Regions from separate parts of the Pseudactinotalea sp. genome, predicted to be linked through region 2. Evidence: riboswitches for the same ligand, from Rfam matches in the RefSeq annotation. Region 2 holds a riboswitch; the other holds the start of a gene.

Region 1 (7,856 bases), on a different contig from region 2:
CCTGCTCGACGAGGCGGAAGTCGGTGTCCGGACCGATCTCGGGCACGAGGTAGTGGTAGTTGGAGTCGAACCACTTGGTCATCTCGAGCGGTGCGAGGTCACCCTCGCCGCGGGCCACGGTGAAGTGACCGGCAATATCGAGCGAGCCCAGGGCGCCGTCATGCTTGGTGCGCAGGTGCGAGAACCGCGCCGGGATCGCGCCGATCTGAGCGGCGACCGACCAGACCTGGTCGTAGAAGGTGAAGTCGCTCGGGATCGAGGCGTCGTCGGTGGGCAGCCCGAGTTCGGCGAGGCGGGTGCGGGTGCAGCGGCGAAGGTCGGCGGCGGTGGCGAGCAGGGCGTCGGCGTCGGTGCGCCCCGCCCAGAAGGCCTCGACCGCGCGCTTCAGCTCACGGCGGGGGCCGATCCGGGGGTACCCAAGAACGGTGGCGGCGGGAAAAGGACGGGACATGGAGGTTCTCCTGGGGGTCGAACAGGGTGTTCTGTGCGGAAAGGCAGCCCATACCGAACGAAACCCCCTGTTCGGCGGTTCGGTGGGCGTAGGGCGCGGGAGTCAGTGCTGCTCGGCGGGCGCCGGGCGGAGTCCGGCGGCGGCGAGGAGGTCCAGGGCGGGGCCGGAGGAGTTGAAGGTGTAGACGTGCAGGCCGGGGGCGCCGGCTTCGAGCACGCCGTGCACGAGGTCGGCACCGGCGGCGAGACCACGGGCGTACTGATCGTCGGGATCAGCAGCGCCCTCGAGGTGCTGGAGCAGCGTCGGCGGCACCGGCACCCCGGTGAGCGACTCCAGCCGGCGGAGTCGCCGGGGGTCGGTCAGCGGGATGATGCCGGGCACGATCGGGATGTGCACGCCCGCCTCGCGAGCGGTCTGCACGAACGTGCCGTAGCAGGCGGGGTCGAAGAAGACCTGTGTGATGGCGTAGTCGGCGCCGGCGTTCTGCTTGGCCAGCAGCGCCTGGATCGTGTGGGGCTCGACCACGGGACTACCCGCGGCGTCGTAGCTGCCGCCGGGGTAGGCGGCCACCGAGATGCTCAGCGGGCTGGCGGTATCGGCGGTACCGGCGAGCTCGCGGGCCTCCACCCGTCGAAGCAGGTGCACCAGCTCGCTCGCAGAGGTGAAGCCCTCGGGGTGCGGCCGCCAGTCGGGCTCGCCCTCGGGCGGGTCGCCGCGCAGTGCGAGGAAGTCACGCACCCCGATGCGGATCAGGTCGGTAACGACCTCGTCGAGCTCGGCCTCCGAGGCGCCCACGCAGGTGAGGTGCGCGATCGGGGCGACGTCGGTCCGCTCGATGATGTGCGCCAGCAAGGCGCCCGATGTCTCGCGTGTGCGCCCGCTCGCGCCGTAGGTCACGGAAAAGAAGTCGGGCCGCACGGATGCGAGCCGCGCCACGGTGGCAGGCAGGCTCTGCGCACCCTTCGGGGTGCGCGGCGGGTACAGCTCGAACGAGATCGTCGGGCTCGCGGCGGGCACGGAGAAGAGGCTAGCCGTGCTCATGGGGTGTCCTCGCGGACGGGACAGACAGGGGTGGCCATGGGAACTCCATCGATCCTGGCGTTAGCACCCTTCCCTCGGCAGGCCTGCCACTGGGGGTTGCTGCGGTGTCGACGAGCCAGGACTCTCAACCGCTCTGGATGGGATGCCGCCACCCTAGGAGATGACCGCCCCGTGGTCACGCGCGCTCACGATTCGGACCACATGGTGGGACGCGGAGTGTTTGACTCGGAGAGGTGAGCGCAGCAGGGAGTGAGGACCGCAGCGGAGCGGAGACCGGAGCGAGCGTCGGTGCGCGACCAGAGGGAACGAGCGACCGCTTCGACGCCGTGTTCAGTGCCGCTCCTCGCGCGTGGTTCCTGCCCGAGGGTGCACGGGAGCGCGCCAGCCACGACGGCCCGATCCTCATCGGGCACGAGCAGACCTGCTCGCAGCCGCGCACCGTGCGCGACATGCTCGCGCTGCTCGAGGTCCAGCCTGGTCAGCGCGTTCTCGACGTCGGCTCTGGCTCGGGATGGACGACGGCGCTGCTCGCCGAGCTGGTCGGCCCGCACGGGCGTGTGCGGGGCGTGGAGATCGAACCCGATCTCGTGGCGTGGGGCGCCACCAATCTCACCCAGGGCCCATGGCCCTGGGCGAGCATCGAGCAGGCCCGGCCGGACGCCGTCGGGCTCCCCGAGCACGGACCGTACAACAGGATCCTCGTGTCGGCGGAAGCGCGCGAGATCCCCGCCGACCTGCTCGAGCAGCTCGCCGACGACGCCCGGATGGTGCTCCCGGTCTGCGGCACGATGACACTCGTCGAGCGCGCCGGCGGCGCCGACGAGGTCACCGAGCACGGAAGCTACCGGTTCGTGCCGTTGCGATGAGCCTGCAGCATCGAGCGGCGCCACTCACGTGGCCCGCCCTCGGGGCGCGGCTGGATGTCCGCGAAGGTCACGGCCGGTCTCGCCTCCTCGGGGCAGCGAGACACCCAACGGCCCTCGGGTGAGGAGATGCCGGCGGGCGCATCGGGAGCCTTGTCCGCGTGCACGGCGTAGCTGACCCAGAGGCCGTTCTGCCGCGCCGCGACCACGGCCGACGACGCGAGCGAGTCCTCCGCGCCCGGGTCCGAGGGCCCGGCGGTCGAGTAGAGCGCACAGTCGACGCCCTCGGCCTCGTAGTCGCTGAAGACGTCCCCGAACAAGCCTTCGAGACCGCTGAGGCACCCGAAGGTCAGCCCGTGGATGGCGAACGTGACGCCGGCCGAACCCGCCTCGTACATGTAGGTCTGCTTGGTGCGCGAGAGCAGCCGTTCGTCGTAGCGGGCTGCGAGCGTGCCGCTCGGGTCGATCACGAGTGTGCTCAGCCGCGGCCTGCCCGACGGCGGCCGGCCGGGCAGATAGGTCGGCGCACCGACCACGGTCCACAGGCCCAGGCGGCCCGCATGGATGCGGATCGCCTGGATCTCCGTGTCGTGAGCGTCCCAGGCGAACCGGGTCCAGTCGGACTCGGCGACCTCGCCGGGAACGCTCGAGAGGAGCGTCTTCGACGGGAAGCACAACGCGGCTTCCGGCAGATGGAGAAGGCGAGCGCCGCCGTCGTGCGCTCGTTGCATGAGATCGCGGATCTCGGCACCGCGAGCGCGCATCGCGGCGACGTCACCCGGGTCGGTGAGCGGCGTGGTCTGGCCGACGGCGAGGCGCAGCGTCGGGGTGAGGTCGGGTGGGGTGGTGGGCACAGTCGCTCCTGTTTCGGATCGGATGTGCCGGAGGGCAGCGGTGTAGGACTCGCCGGTCTGGGCCGCGCGAGCTCGGACGCGCTTCTTGAAGGCGCGGTTGGCTGTCATCCGGACTCCTGCGCTGGCGTCTGGTCCCCCAGCGACATCTCGACGTCAGACGCTCGGTTCACGGACTGACCATCGACCTGAGACTGGAGTCCCTTTGCCCCGACATCGCCGACCACGGGGGTTTGACGGTGGGCCGTGCTGGGGACGGACCGATCGGGGTTCGGCGGAGGACACGCCGTGATGAGCGACGGTACCCGATGGCACCGACAACCCGTGGTCGGTCGGCGAACCGCGGCGCAGGCTTCTCGGCTAGGTTGGCGACTGTCGAGTTCCCGAGACAGCACAGGAGCTGCCGCCATGCCACAGACTGTCCAGGGCGTCATCGCCCGCGCCAAGGATGCCCCGGTCGAGGTGGTGCCGATCGTGGTGCCGGACCCGGGTCCCGGCGAGGTGATCGTCAAGGTACAGGCGTGCGGTGTCTGCCACACCGACCTTCACTACCGCGACGGCGGCATCAACGACGAGTTCCCCTTCCTGCTCGGGCACGAGGCCGCAGGCGTGGTCGAGGAGATCGGCGAGGGCGTCACCGATGTCGCGGTGGGCGACTACGTGATCCTCAACTGGAGGGCAGTGTGCGGCCAGTGCCGCGCCTGTCTGCGCGGACGCCCCTGGTACTGCTTCAACACGCACAACGCCACACAGAAGATGACGCTCGAGGACGGCACCGAGCTCTCCCCCGCTCTCGGCATCGGGGCCTTCATCGAGAAGACCCTGGTCCACCAGGGTCAGTGCACCAAAGTGGACTCCGCGGCGGCGCCCGAGGTCGCGGGGCTGCTCGGCTGCGGCGTGATGGCCGGCATCGGCGCGGCCATCAACACCGGCGGCGTGGGCCGCGGCGACAGCGTGGCTGTCTTCGGCTGCGGCGGCGTCGGCGACGCCGCCATCATGGGCGCGCGACTCGCGGGCGCGGCGAAGATCATCGCCGTCGACCTCGACGACACGAAGCTCGAGTGGGCCAAGGACATGGGCGCCACCCACACAATCAACTCGGGCGCCACCGACCCGGTCGAGGCGATCCAGGCCCTGACCGAGGGCAACGGGGCGGACGTGGTGATCGACGCCGTCGGCATCCCGACGACCTACGAGCAGGCTTTCTACGCCCGCGACCTGGCCGGCACCGTGGTGCTGGTGGGCGTGCCCAACCCGACCATGAAGATCGAGCTCCCATTGCTCGACGTGTTCGGCCGCGGCGGCTCGCTGAAGTCGTCCTGGTACGGCGACTGCCTGCCGAGCCGCGACTTCCCGATGCTGATCGATCTGGACCTGCAGGGTCGCCTGCCACTGGAGGCGTTCGTGTCCGAGAAGATCGGGATCGACGACGTCGAGGCGGCCTTCACGAAGATGCATGACGGCGCGGTGCTGCGATCGGTCGTGATGATCTGATGACCCTTCGAGTCGAACGCATCGTCACCTCGGGCACCTTCTCGCTCGACGGCGGGACCTGGGATGTGGACAACAACGTGTGGGTGGTCGGCGACGAGAGTGAGTGCGTCATCATCGACGCCGCTCACGACGCGACACCGATCCTGGCTGCGGTGGGCGACCGGGACGTCGTCGCGATCCTGCTCACGCACGGCCACGACGACCACATCGGCGCCGCTCGTGAGCTCGCGGACACCACTGAGTCCGAGGTGTGGCTGCACCCCGAGGACCGGATGCTGTGGGACGTGGTGCACGATGGCGCGCCCGATGGTGACCTGACGAACGGCCAGCGGTTCGCCGTGGGCGGCGAGGAGCTGGTGGTGCTGCACACGCCAGGCCACAGCCCTGGCGCGGTGTGCTTCTACCTTCCCGCGCTGGGCCGGGTGTTCAGCGGGGACACGCTGTTCAACGGCGGCCCCGGCGCGACCGGCCGCTCGTACTCCGACTTCCCCACGATCGTGGACTCGATCACGGACAGGCTGCTCAGCCTGCCGCCCGAGACCGTGGTCCACACCGGACACGGCGATGACACCAGGATCGGCGACGAGGCTCCGCACCGGCAGGAGTGGATCGACCGGGGTCACTGATTCTGTTGCGCAGCCTCACCGTGACCTCGCGGGCAAGGGGGATGGCAACCGCCGCACATCTGGGCGCCTGGGAGGACGCGAGTCGGTTGAACTCGCGCGCAGGAAGAACGTCCTGTTCAATGTCGCTCCGATGCTGATCGTCGGCATCGGTGGCATCGTGTGGACGCTCGTCTCCCACACCCCGGATTCATGCTGGTGGTGTTCGGCCTGATCGCCCTGTTCGGCATCGCACTGCTCGTTCCGACCTTCCATCTGCTGCGGCTGGGTGAGCTGGTCATGGTCGAGGAGCCGCAGTCCGGATCTCCGGACGCTCTCGTGGCGGTCGCGGAGCGTTGCGGCACCATCGAACGGTCGACCTTGAGCTATCTGGAGAGCCAGCGTCTGATGCGCGGAGCCACCCTGAATCTGTGAGCACCCTCGAGGGCGGCGTGCGTGCACATCGCGCGGCCAGCGGTACGTCGTAGAGGGCCTCTACCCGCCTGCACCGTCCGTGCTCTCTCGGACCACCAGCTCGGCGGGCATCGTCACGAACTTGGGCCGGCCGCCGTCGACCATGCCGAGGAGCATCGAGACCATCTCGGCGCTGATCGCCTCGAAGGGCTGGCGCATGGTCGTGAGCGGCGGCGAGGCCTCGGCCGCCGGGCCGGAGTCGTCGAAGCCACCGACAGCGACGTCCTCGGGCACCCGCCGCCCCGCCACTCGCAGCGCCCGGAGCGCCCCGACTGCCATCAGGTCGTTCGCGGCGAACACGGCATCGAGGTCCGGTGCCCGTTCCAGCAGGTCCGCCATCGCCCGCTCACCCGAGCCCGACGAGTAATCGCCGTAACCGATCAGCTCCTCCCCCAGCCCCAGTTCGGTGACCTCGGCGCGGTAGCCGTCGAGCCGGTAGCGCCCACCGGGGGTGTCGAGCGGGCCGGCGATCGTGGCGATGCGGGAGCGGCCGGACACACGCAGGTGCGCCACCATCGTGCGCGCCGCGTGCTCCTCGTCGACCGACACCCACGCGACATCGCGGGCGTGCCCGAGCGGGATCCCGCACGCGACCACCGGGATCCGCTCGCCGAGCAGCCGCTCGACCAACGGTTCGTTCTCGTGCGAGGAGATCAGCAGCACGCCGTCGACGTGGCCCGCGGTGAGGTAGGACATCACGTGCTCACGCTCGGCCGCCGTGCCGGCGACCAGCATGATGAGCGTCTGCCCCTGCTTGGCCAGCGCGTCGGCTGCACCGCGCAGCAGCCGCGCGAAGGTCGGGTCCGAGAAGAGCAGCTGCTGTGGCTCGGTCAGCAGGAACGCCAGCGAGTTCGCACGCCCTGTCGCAAGGCTGCGCGCGTGCTGGTTGACCCGGTAGCCGGTCTGCTTGATCGCGCGCTGCACGGCGGCCATCGCCGCCGGCGAGACCCACCTGTCGCCGTTGAGCGCGCGCGAGACGGTGCCCCGCGAGACGCCGGCAGCGGCCGCGACGTCACGGATCGTCGGGCGCTTGGGCTGGTCCACGCGCTGACTCTAGGACGGTTCCCTCGACGACGTCCATCATCACGTCCCACGATCGACCTGTGTCCGGTCACAGTCCCATAACGATCACCATCTCAGGTTCCGCCTTGCTGTGTCTCTGAGTCAGACTGTGACCGGTCCCAGGTAGGTACCACTGAGTCTCGAGACCCGATGGAGCGTCATGTCCAGCTGGCCGCACCCCAGGATGCGCGGTCGCGTCGCCTACGGCGGCGACTACAACCCCGAGCAGTGGACCCCCGACGTGTGGCGCGAGGACATCGAGCTGATGCGTTCCGCCGGCGTCACGATGGTGACGATCGGTCTGTGGAACTGGGCCGAGGTCGAGCCACGCGAGGGCGTCTACGACTTCAGCCGGCTCGACGAGGTGGTCGGGCTTCTCCACGAGGCCGGCATCGCCATCGACCTCGGGACCCCGACGGCGTCTCCTCCCTCGTGGTTCTTCGCCACCTACCCGCATGCCCGGGTCGTGACGCGCGACGGCGTCCCGCTCGGATTCGGGTCGCGCGGCATGGCCTCGCCGAGCTCACCTGACTACCGGCGGGCCGCCATCGGGATCGCCGACGCGCTCGCGCGGCGCTACGGCGACCACCCCGCCGTGGTGCTCTGGCACGTGCACAACGAGTACGGCGCTCCCGTCGGCGAGGACTACTCGGAGCACGCGGTGCGCGAGTTCCGGCGCTGGCTGCAGGAGCGCTACGGCTCGCTGGAGGCGCTCAACCACGCCTGGGGCACCGCGTTCTGGGGTCAGCGCTACGACGACTGGGAGCACCTAGGACTGCCCGGCCCCACGCCGTCAGCACCCAACCCCGGCCAGCAGCTCGACTTCCGCCGCTTCACCGATCATCAGTTGCGCGCGTGCTACCTGGCGGAGCGCGACGCGATCCGCGCGCACGCCGCACAGCCCATCACCACCAACTTCATGGCGGCGAACTGCCCGACCACCGACCTGTGGGCGTGGGCGCGCGAGGTGGACGTGGTCAGCAACGACCACTACCTGACGGCGGCGGAGGTCGAGCCC
Region 2 (7,856 bases):
TTGCACACGCCGGTGCGCTGCGTCTTGGAGTTCAGCACGATCGCGACCGCCTGCGCCACGTCGGCGCTCGCGTCCACGTACACGTGGCAGTTCCCCACGCCGGTCTCGATCACCGGCACGGTCGAGGTGCGGACCACGGTCTGGATCAGATCGGCACCACCGCGTGGCACCAGCACATCCACGAGCCCGCGGGCCTGCATCAGCGCCTGCGCACCAGCGCGCCCGTGGGCGTCGATGGAGGTCACGAGGTCGCGTGGCAGCCCGACTCCTTCGAGCGCCTCCTGCAGCACGGCCACGATCGCCTCGTTGGACTCGGCCGCTGCCGAGCCGCCGCGAAGCACGACGGCGTTACCCGACTTCAGCGCCAGGCCCGCTGCGTCCACGGTCACGTTGGGCCGAGCCTCGTAGATCATCCCGACCACGCCCATCGGCACCCTGACCTGGCGCACCGAGAGCCCGTTGGGCAGCCGTTCGCCCCGGATCACCTCTCCGACCGGGTCGGGCAGCGCAGCGAGCTCGCGCAACGCCTCGGAGATCGCATGCACGCGCCCGGCGTCGAGCCGCAACCGGTCCACCAACGACGGCGCCATCCCGCCGGCAGTCTCCCGCTCGCAGTCGATCGCGTTGGCCTCGACGATCTGCGCCTGGTGGGCCAGCAGCGCATCCGCCATCGCGTGCAGCGCGGCGTCCTTCGTGGCACGGGTCGCGGTCGCGAGCGATCGGGCAGCGACCTTGGCGCGACCGGCGACCTCGTGCACCGCCGAGACCACGTCGGACGCCTGGGAAACCTCAGCTGCGGTCATGCCACCAGGCTACCGGCGTCGCTCAGGCCGACACGGCGACGCGACGGCGGGGCGCCGCAGCGCGACGCGCCGAGGCGGGCTCCCGAGGAGCCGTCGCCGCCGGGCGGGCCACGGGCGCGCGCAGACCCCGCGCCGTCAGCTCGTCGAGCACCTCCGTCACCACGGCGAGCACGTCGGTCGGGACTGACGCCGGGATCACAGTGAAGCCGTCGGCGGCACCCGCGTCGACCCACTCCTGCCAGAGGTCGGCGAAGCCGGCCGAGGTGCCAACGAAGCTGAGCAACGAGGCGTCTGCCTCGCGCTCGCTCTCGTTCTCGAGAACAGTGAGGAGATCCGCCCGGGCGCGAGCGCCGTCGTCGTCCGCCGCGAGCACGGTGCTGACGTCCACGAGCACCCGGACGTCGTCGGCGGCACGACCCCACTCCGCCGCGGCCTGCCGGATCGCTGCGCGCGAGGCGATCGCCTCCTCGAGCGTGGCGACCCTGATCCGGGCGATGTCGGCACGCGCGGCCGCGAGCTCGAGGTCGAGCGGCTCGCGCACGGTCACGACCACCTGTGCCGCCTTCGCGTTCACGTCGCGCCCGGTGCGCCGGCTCACGCGCGGAGCGCCGAGGGCGGTGATCACCGCGTCGACCGAACGGGCCGAGAGCGGGCGGGTGCCGCGCTCGACCTGCCAGGCGGCGCGCCCCTCGGTAGCCTTGTGGACGCTGCCCACGGCGCTGGCTACGTGCGCGGCGTCGGTGACGCCGAGCGGGACAGAGGCGGCCACCGTGAGAGCACCGGTGTGGCGGCCGAGCCGGGAGGCGGCCAGTGCCCCGTCGAGCCAGTCGTCCCGGCGGCGGCCGCTACCGAGGCGGAAGCTGGAGTCGAGCGCGATCAGGTCGACCCCGCCCTTGTCGGCGAGCGAGGCGAGGCCGGCGAGCCGGCCCATGATGAAGGCCTCCGACTCGCTGTCGCCGGAACCGGCCCAGGCGCGCGGAGCGCCGGTGCCGGAGAGATCGAGGGCCACGAAGGTGGGACGAATGGATGCAGAAGTCATGAGGGTGCCTTTGTGAGCAGTGGAGATGGACTGCTCGGTAGCCACTCACCGGGTCCTGCCGTGTCACGCGGCGACGTCGGGAGGGTTTCCTACCGAGGGCGGCAACCGAAGGGGCGGTGCTGCGGCGCAGATGCCGGCAGCGAACGGCCCGAGGTGCCTGCTGTGTGCTGGCCGATCGAGAGGATCAGGCCTTCACGCACAGACACATGCACATGCAGGTACCCATGTTCGAACGCGTCGTGCGAGCGAAACCGAGAACCGTGGCCTGTGCCATGTCCGTGCTTCCTTCTTTCTTCCCACTGGCGGGATGCGTGCGCTTGCGCTCACCTGATGGTGAGAGCCAGGTCGTCACCCGGGGCACCCCACCGCATCTGGAGGGTTGCCGGTCAGCAAGCCGGGGCTTGGTGCTGACGCTCAAGACCTGCGTAGAAGGTAGGTCACGGGTAGGTGAGAAGTCAACTACCCGATTCACATGTCGAGACGGTTCGTCTCAGCTCCAGTCCGACATGTACTCACGGGTGGCCTGATCGATCGCGAACGCGTAGGTCCAGTCGAGTCGGCGCTTCGCACCCCAGCCCTGCCAACCGCGCTGGGTCGAGTGCGCAAGGACGTGGATCCCGTCAGGCACCCACGGCATCGTGATCGGTGCGAAGAACGGCACTGCGGAGACCGCCATGCAGAACTGCGTCCATCGGCGTCGCAACGAGCTCAGCTGCCACGGACCGAGCACCACGAGCACGCGCTGGTGATGAATCCGGTGCGCGATCAGGTCGAGCTCCCAGCCGTAGCCCTGGCGGATCTCCCCCGGCGTCGCCGAGAGCACCACCGCACGGGCGGTCTCGGCATAGCGGGTCACGTGCTCCTGCCACTCGTCGTTGCTGAAGCTCGCCCGCGCGGCACCGATCGGCGGCATCTTCGCCCCTGGCGGCGCGATAGCGATCACCGGACCCGTCGCCGACAGCTGCCGCACCATCACCTCCTCGAACCGCACCTTGCGCCGCATCGACAGCACCGCGATCAGGCCGCGGCTGCGCAGCTGCCCCGGCAGCCCCAGCGTGTCCTCGTCGAAGCTGCGCAGGTACAGGTAGTGCGGGCGGGAGTCCTGCGCGAGCGCCTCGTCCAGCGAGGCCGACCGCAGCCGCTGGCCCAGCCCGTCGATCATCGCGATGACGATCAGAGCGGGGATGGCGACGAACATCCCCACCAGTGCCAGGTTCTCGCCCGAGGACTGCACCGCCGCCTGCATGCTCGGCAGCAACGGCAGATCCATGCGACGAACATCGCCGCCGTCGAGTGACGGCCAGCCCACGGACATGTTCCCGTAGATGGCCAGGAGCACGTACGCGAGAACGAGCAGGCCCACCAACGCGTACGACAGCACCGACAGGGTTGTCCCGATCGCTGCCTCGGCGCCCTGACCCGACACGTTGCGCCGCCCTCGCTCGACCACGCTCGGCCGCAGGAACGTGCGGTAGCCGATCAGCACCACGATCACCGGAATGCCTGCCATCAGCGCCAGGCCCCAGAGTGTGGACGTGTCACGGGTTGCGATGGCGGTGAGCCCCACGAGGGCCAGCACAGCGACGATCCACCACACCACCCGTCGGATGCGGCGCAGCCACCGTGCCTTGGCGACCATCCGTGACACGTCGTGGTAGCGCGGAGAGGTCGAGCTGCTGGCGTACCGCGGCCGTACCAGAGCGCTGATCAGCCGGACCGGGACCAGCACGATCGCGACGAAGAACACCGGGACGAGGATCGCGAGGAGGATCGCCTCGGGCGTGAAGCCGGGAGTGTCCACCCCGTCGGCTCCGCCGGGCATACCCTCGATCGCAGCGAGTGCGAGCGCGTCGGTGTCACTCACGCAGGTGTCCTGCCCGGTGCCGGCGCACGTCACGCGCAGGATCCCGAGCGCGCCCTCGTCGCCGGGGCCGTCGGCACCCCAGGCGCGGATCACCTCGTCGTCTGCCCACAGGACGAGCTCACCTTCCTGCGACACGCCACCGACGACCTCGCCCTCGACCGCCAGCCACTCGTACATCCCCGAGGTGGCACGCTCGTTCTCGCACGGCACGGCGAGCAGCGTCATCTCCCGGTCGCCGGAATTCCAGGTCCACTCCGAGGCGGTGCTGCACTCGAGGGCCGCATCGGTCTCCGGGACGTCACGTGAGGTGGTCATCGTCCAGTCCTCGCCCGGATCGAAGGGCGGGTCCCCGGCTGCGGCCGCAGGCGCGGCCGAGGCCATCAGCGCAGCGAGCACCAGTCCCGCCGCCGCGAACAGTCGTCTCGGCGTCGCGTTCATGCGCGCTGCCTCCTCGCACCATCCGGCCACAGCACGTGCACGTCGATCCCCTGCGTCCTCGCATGCGCGACGATCTCCGCCGTGCCGCCGGTCCCTCGCGCCGGCTCTCCGTCCCACACGGCGAGCAGCATGTCGGACCGCGCCAGCATCCGCTGGCCCGCGTCGAGGTAGGCGGCGGGTCCGGGCTCGGCGTGCTCGAGCGTCGTCACCCTCTGCGCCGCCGCGAGCAGCCGGTCGAACTCCGGCTCGAAACCATCGTCGAGGCTCTCGCGGTATCCCTCAGCGGGTAGCACCACCTCGAGCGGGAGACCCAGCTCGACGGCGATGCTCGCCACGAGCTGATCGGCTCCCTCGGCGAGGGAACTGACCAGGCGGACTGCGCCGTCGTCGGCCCATTCCCGCAGCAGGTCGCGGACGCGACTGCGCAGACGCTCGGCTGTCTCCTCGTCGTAGAACCGGTGGCCGGTGACGCCGATGATCATCGACCGCCCCTCCTCCCCTGTCGTGGCTTCGCAGGTGAGAGCGTATTGGACACCTGACGCACGGCAGGCTGCCGACGCCGGCAGCAGCCTCAGCGGCGGGTGAGGACCATGTCGTCGCGGTGCACAAGCTCGCGATCGTTGCCGTCACCGAACCGTTCCCGCAGCTCGGCCGAGGAGCGGCCGAGCCGGGCGGGCAGCTCGTCGGAGGAGTAGGAGACGATGCCGCGCCCGACGACCGCGCCATCGGGGCCGGCGATCTCGATCGGGTCGCCGGCCTCGAACGTGCCCTCGACCGCGACCGCGCCGGCGGCCAGCAGCGACTTCTTCCCGTGCGTGATTGCGCGCACCGCGCCGTCGTCGACCACCACGCGCCCGCGTGTGTCGGCCGCGTGGGCGAGCCACAGCCGTCGTGACGTGACGCGCTTGCCGGCGGGCGAGAACCAGGTACCCACATCCTCACCCGCGAGCGCGGCGCCGAGGGTGTCAGCGCGGGTCAGCACCACCGGCACACCGGCGCCGGAGGCGATCGAGGCGGCGTCGACCTTCGTGACCATCCCGCCGGTCCCCACGTGCGTGCCGCTTGCGGTGATCTCGAGCTCAGCGAGCTGGTCGACGTCGTCGACCACGGCGATCCGTCGCGACCCCGGCCGCGTGGGCGGTGCCGTGTAGAGCGCGTCGACATCAGTGAGCAGCACCATCGCGTCGGCGTGCACGAGATGGCTCACCAGCGCAGCCAGCCGGTCGTTGTCCCCGAACCGGATCTCTCGGGTAGCCACCGCGTCGTTCTCGTTGATGACCGGGACCACACCGAGCTCGAGCTGCCGCGTCAGCGACCGGTGCGCGTTGCGGTAGTGGCCGCGGCGGATCACGTCCTCGGCCGTGAGCAGCACCTGACCCACCCGCAGCCCGTGCGCCGCGAACGCGCGCGTGTAGTGCGCCACCAGCAGTCCCTGCCCCACGCTGGCGGCCGCCTGCTGGGTGGCCAGATCCTTCGGACGCTTCGGCAGCTTCAGCACCGGCAGCGCTGCGGCGATCGCACCGGAGGAGACCAGCACCACCTCTCCCCCAGCCGCCCGCCGCGCCGCGAGCGTGTTGACGAGCGCGGTGAGCCGGGCCACGTCGAGATGACCCTCAGCGTCGGTCAGCGACGAGGATCCGATCTTGACGACCACCCGCCTCGCGAGCGAGACATCGGCGAGGGCAGCCCGGTCGAGCACCCGCGCCGCAGGACTCTGCGTCACGTCTCGTCCTCGATCGACGGCGTGTCGGTCCAGACCTGCTCACGCGCCGCAGCCTTGGCGTCCATGCGGTCGTGGAACTTCTCGCGCTTCTCGGCGCGGGTCGGCCTGCTGCGGTCCTCCAGCCGCAGGTCGGTGCCGCGGGATCCGAGCAGCTCGGGACCGGTCATCATCGTGGGCTCCCAGTCGAACACCACGCCGTTCGGGCCGTCGCCGATCACCACCTCGTCGCCGGCGACCGCGCCAGCAGCGAGCAGAGCGTCCTCGACGCCCAGATTCGCGAGCCGGTCCGCGAGGTAGCCCACCGCCTCGTCGTTGGCGAAGCTCGTCTGGCGCACCCACCGCTCCGGCTTCTCACCGGTGACCAGGTAGTACACGTGGTCGCTCTCGCGCCGCGTCACCTCGAACTCCTTGCCCGCGCGGCGCCGGTCCACGGCGCGCGGCCGCAGCACCGGGACCGCCGGCTCCGGGGCAGGCTCGGCGGCACGGACCTGCTGCACGAGGTCCGCCAAGGCGAATCCGAGGGCACGCAGACCTTCGTGGGACGCCGTCGAGATCTCGACGATGCGATCCGCCGGGTAACCACGCTCCTCAAGATCGGGCCGCACGAGCTCGGCGAGGTCGCGTGCCTCGGGCACGTCGACCTTGTTGAGCACGATCAGCCGCGGCCGCTGCGCCAGCGGCACCCGGCCGCCCACGATGCCGAGATCGGCGGAGTACGCCTGCAGCTCGGCCTCGATGACGTCGAGGTCGCTCACCGGGTCGCGGCCTGGCTCCAGGGTGGCGCAGTCGAGCACGTGCACGAGCACCGCGCACCGCTCCACGTGGCGCAGGAACTCCAGCCCGAGCCCGCGACCCTCGCTCGCGCCGGGGATCAGGCCGGGCACGTCGGCGACCGTGAACCTTTCCGATCCGGCCTGCACCACACCGAGGTTCGGGACGAGCGTGGTGAACGGGTAGTCCGCGATCTTCGGGCGCGCCGCCGACATCGCGGCCACCAGCGAGGACTTACCGGCCGAGGGATAGCCGATCAGCGCGACGTCCGCGACGCTCTTGAGCTCGAGGACGATGTCGGCTTCCTCGCCCGGCTCGCCCAGCAGTGCGAACCCCGGCGCCTTGCGCTTCGGTGACGCGAGCGCCGCGTTGCCGAGGCCGCCACGCCCGCCGCGTGCGGCGACAAACCGAGAACCGGTGCCGACGAGATCAGCAAGCACCTCGCCGTCGGCCCCCTTGACCACGGTGCCGTCCGGGACACCGATCACCAAGTCGTCGGCGTTCTTTCCGGAGCGCATGTCGCCCGCCCCTTGCGCCCCGTTGGCGGCGCGGCGGTGCGGGGAGAACGAGACGTCCAGCAGCGTGGTGACGTCATCGCTGACCTCGAGAATCACGTCACCGCCGTCGCCGCCGTTGGCGCCGTCAGGGCCGCCCAGCGGCTTGAACTTCTCGCGGCGGATCGACGCGCAGCCGTGGCCGCCGTCGCCGCCGCGCGCGTGCAGCACCACACGGTCGACGAAGCTGGCCATGGTCGCCTCTCAATCAAGGGGTGGGAACGCGAAAGGGCGGGCCGGCCAACGCCGTCCCGCCCTTCGCGCAGTGAAGTCTGGTGTCCGGGCTCAGACGGTCTCGAGCTCCGCCGGGACGATGTCGACGACCTTGCGGCCACGACGGGTGGCGAACTGCACCGAGCCGGGTGCGAGCGCGAACAGCGTGTCGTCGCCGCCACGGCCCACGTTCTCGCCCGGGTGGAAGTGCGTGCCGCGCTGCCGCACGAGGATCTCGCCGGCGTTGACGACCTGGCCGCCGAAGCGCTTGACGCCGAGGCGCTGCGCGTTCGAGTCGCGGCCGTTGCGGGAGGAGCTGGCGCCCTTCTTGTGTGCCATGTCTGCAGTCCTTAAGCCTGGGAGATCGGTGGTTACTTGATGCCGGTGATCTTGACGCGAGTCAGGTCCTGACGGTGGCCCTGACGCTTGCGGTAGCCGGTCTTGTTCTTGA

The links. Region 2 has a riboswitch for S-adenosylmethionine ahead of ACOJSN_RS22320 (hypothetical protein). Riboswitches for the same ligand answer to the same signal wherever they lie in the genome.
Region 1: it holds a riboswitch for S-adenosylmethionine, as region 2 does, so the genes downstream of both, ACOJSN_RS16670 (methylenetetrahydrofolate reductase) here and ACOJSN_RS22320 (hypothetical protein) in region 2, are expected to answer to the same signal.

Annotation. Positions count from the first base shown of each region.
Region 1 covers NZ_JBMDXJ010000364.1:16,446-24,301, reverse strand. Annotated here, with positions in the region: partial or broken gene metE (5-methyltetrahydropteroyltriglutamate--homocysteine S-methyltransferase) at 1-451, opposite strand, end outside; gene ACOJSN_RS16670 (methylenetetrahydrofolate reductase) at 554-1,492, opposite strand; SAM riboswitch class I at 1,535-1,636, opposite strand; gene ACOJSN_RS16665 (protein-L-isoaspartate O-methyltransferase family protein) at 1,726-2,358, shown strand; gene ACOJSN_RS16660 (carbon-nitrogen hydrolase family protein) at 2,334-3,317, opposite strand; gene ACOJSN_RS16655 (S-(hydroxymethyl)mycothiol dehydrogenase) at 3,615-4,700, shown strand; gene ACOJSN_RS16650 (MBL fold metallo-hydrolase) at 4,700-5,326, shown strand; gene ACOJSN_RS16645 (hypothetical protein) at 5,516-5,737, shown strand; gene ACOJSN_RS16640 (LacI family DNA-binding transcriptional regulator) at 5,798-6,820, opposite strand; gene ACOJSN_RS16635 (beta-galactosidase) at 6,999-7,856, shown strand, end outside.
Region 2 covers NZ_JBMDXJ010000494.1:18,946-26,801, reverse strand. Annotated here, with positions in the region: gene ACOJSN_RS22325 (glutamate-5-semialdehyde dehydrogenase) at 1-803, opposite strand, end outside; gene ACOJSN_RS22320 (hypothetical protein) at 826-1,842, opposite strand; SAM riboswitch class IV at 2,151-2,264, opposite strand; gene ACOJSN_RS22315 (hypothetical protein) at 2,333-4,144, opposite strand; gene ACOJSN_RS22310 (hypothetical protein) at 4,141-4,626, opposite strand; gene proB (glutamate 5-kinase) at 4,716-5,867, opposite strand; gene obgE (GTPase ObgE) at 5,864-7,387, opposite strand; gene rpmA (50S ribosomal protein L27) at 7,478-7,744, opposite strand; gene rplU (50S ribosomal protein L21) at 7,777-7,856, opposite strand, start outside.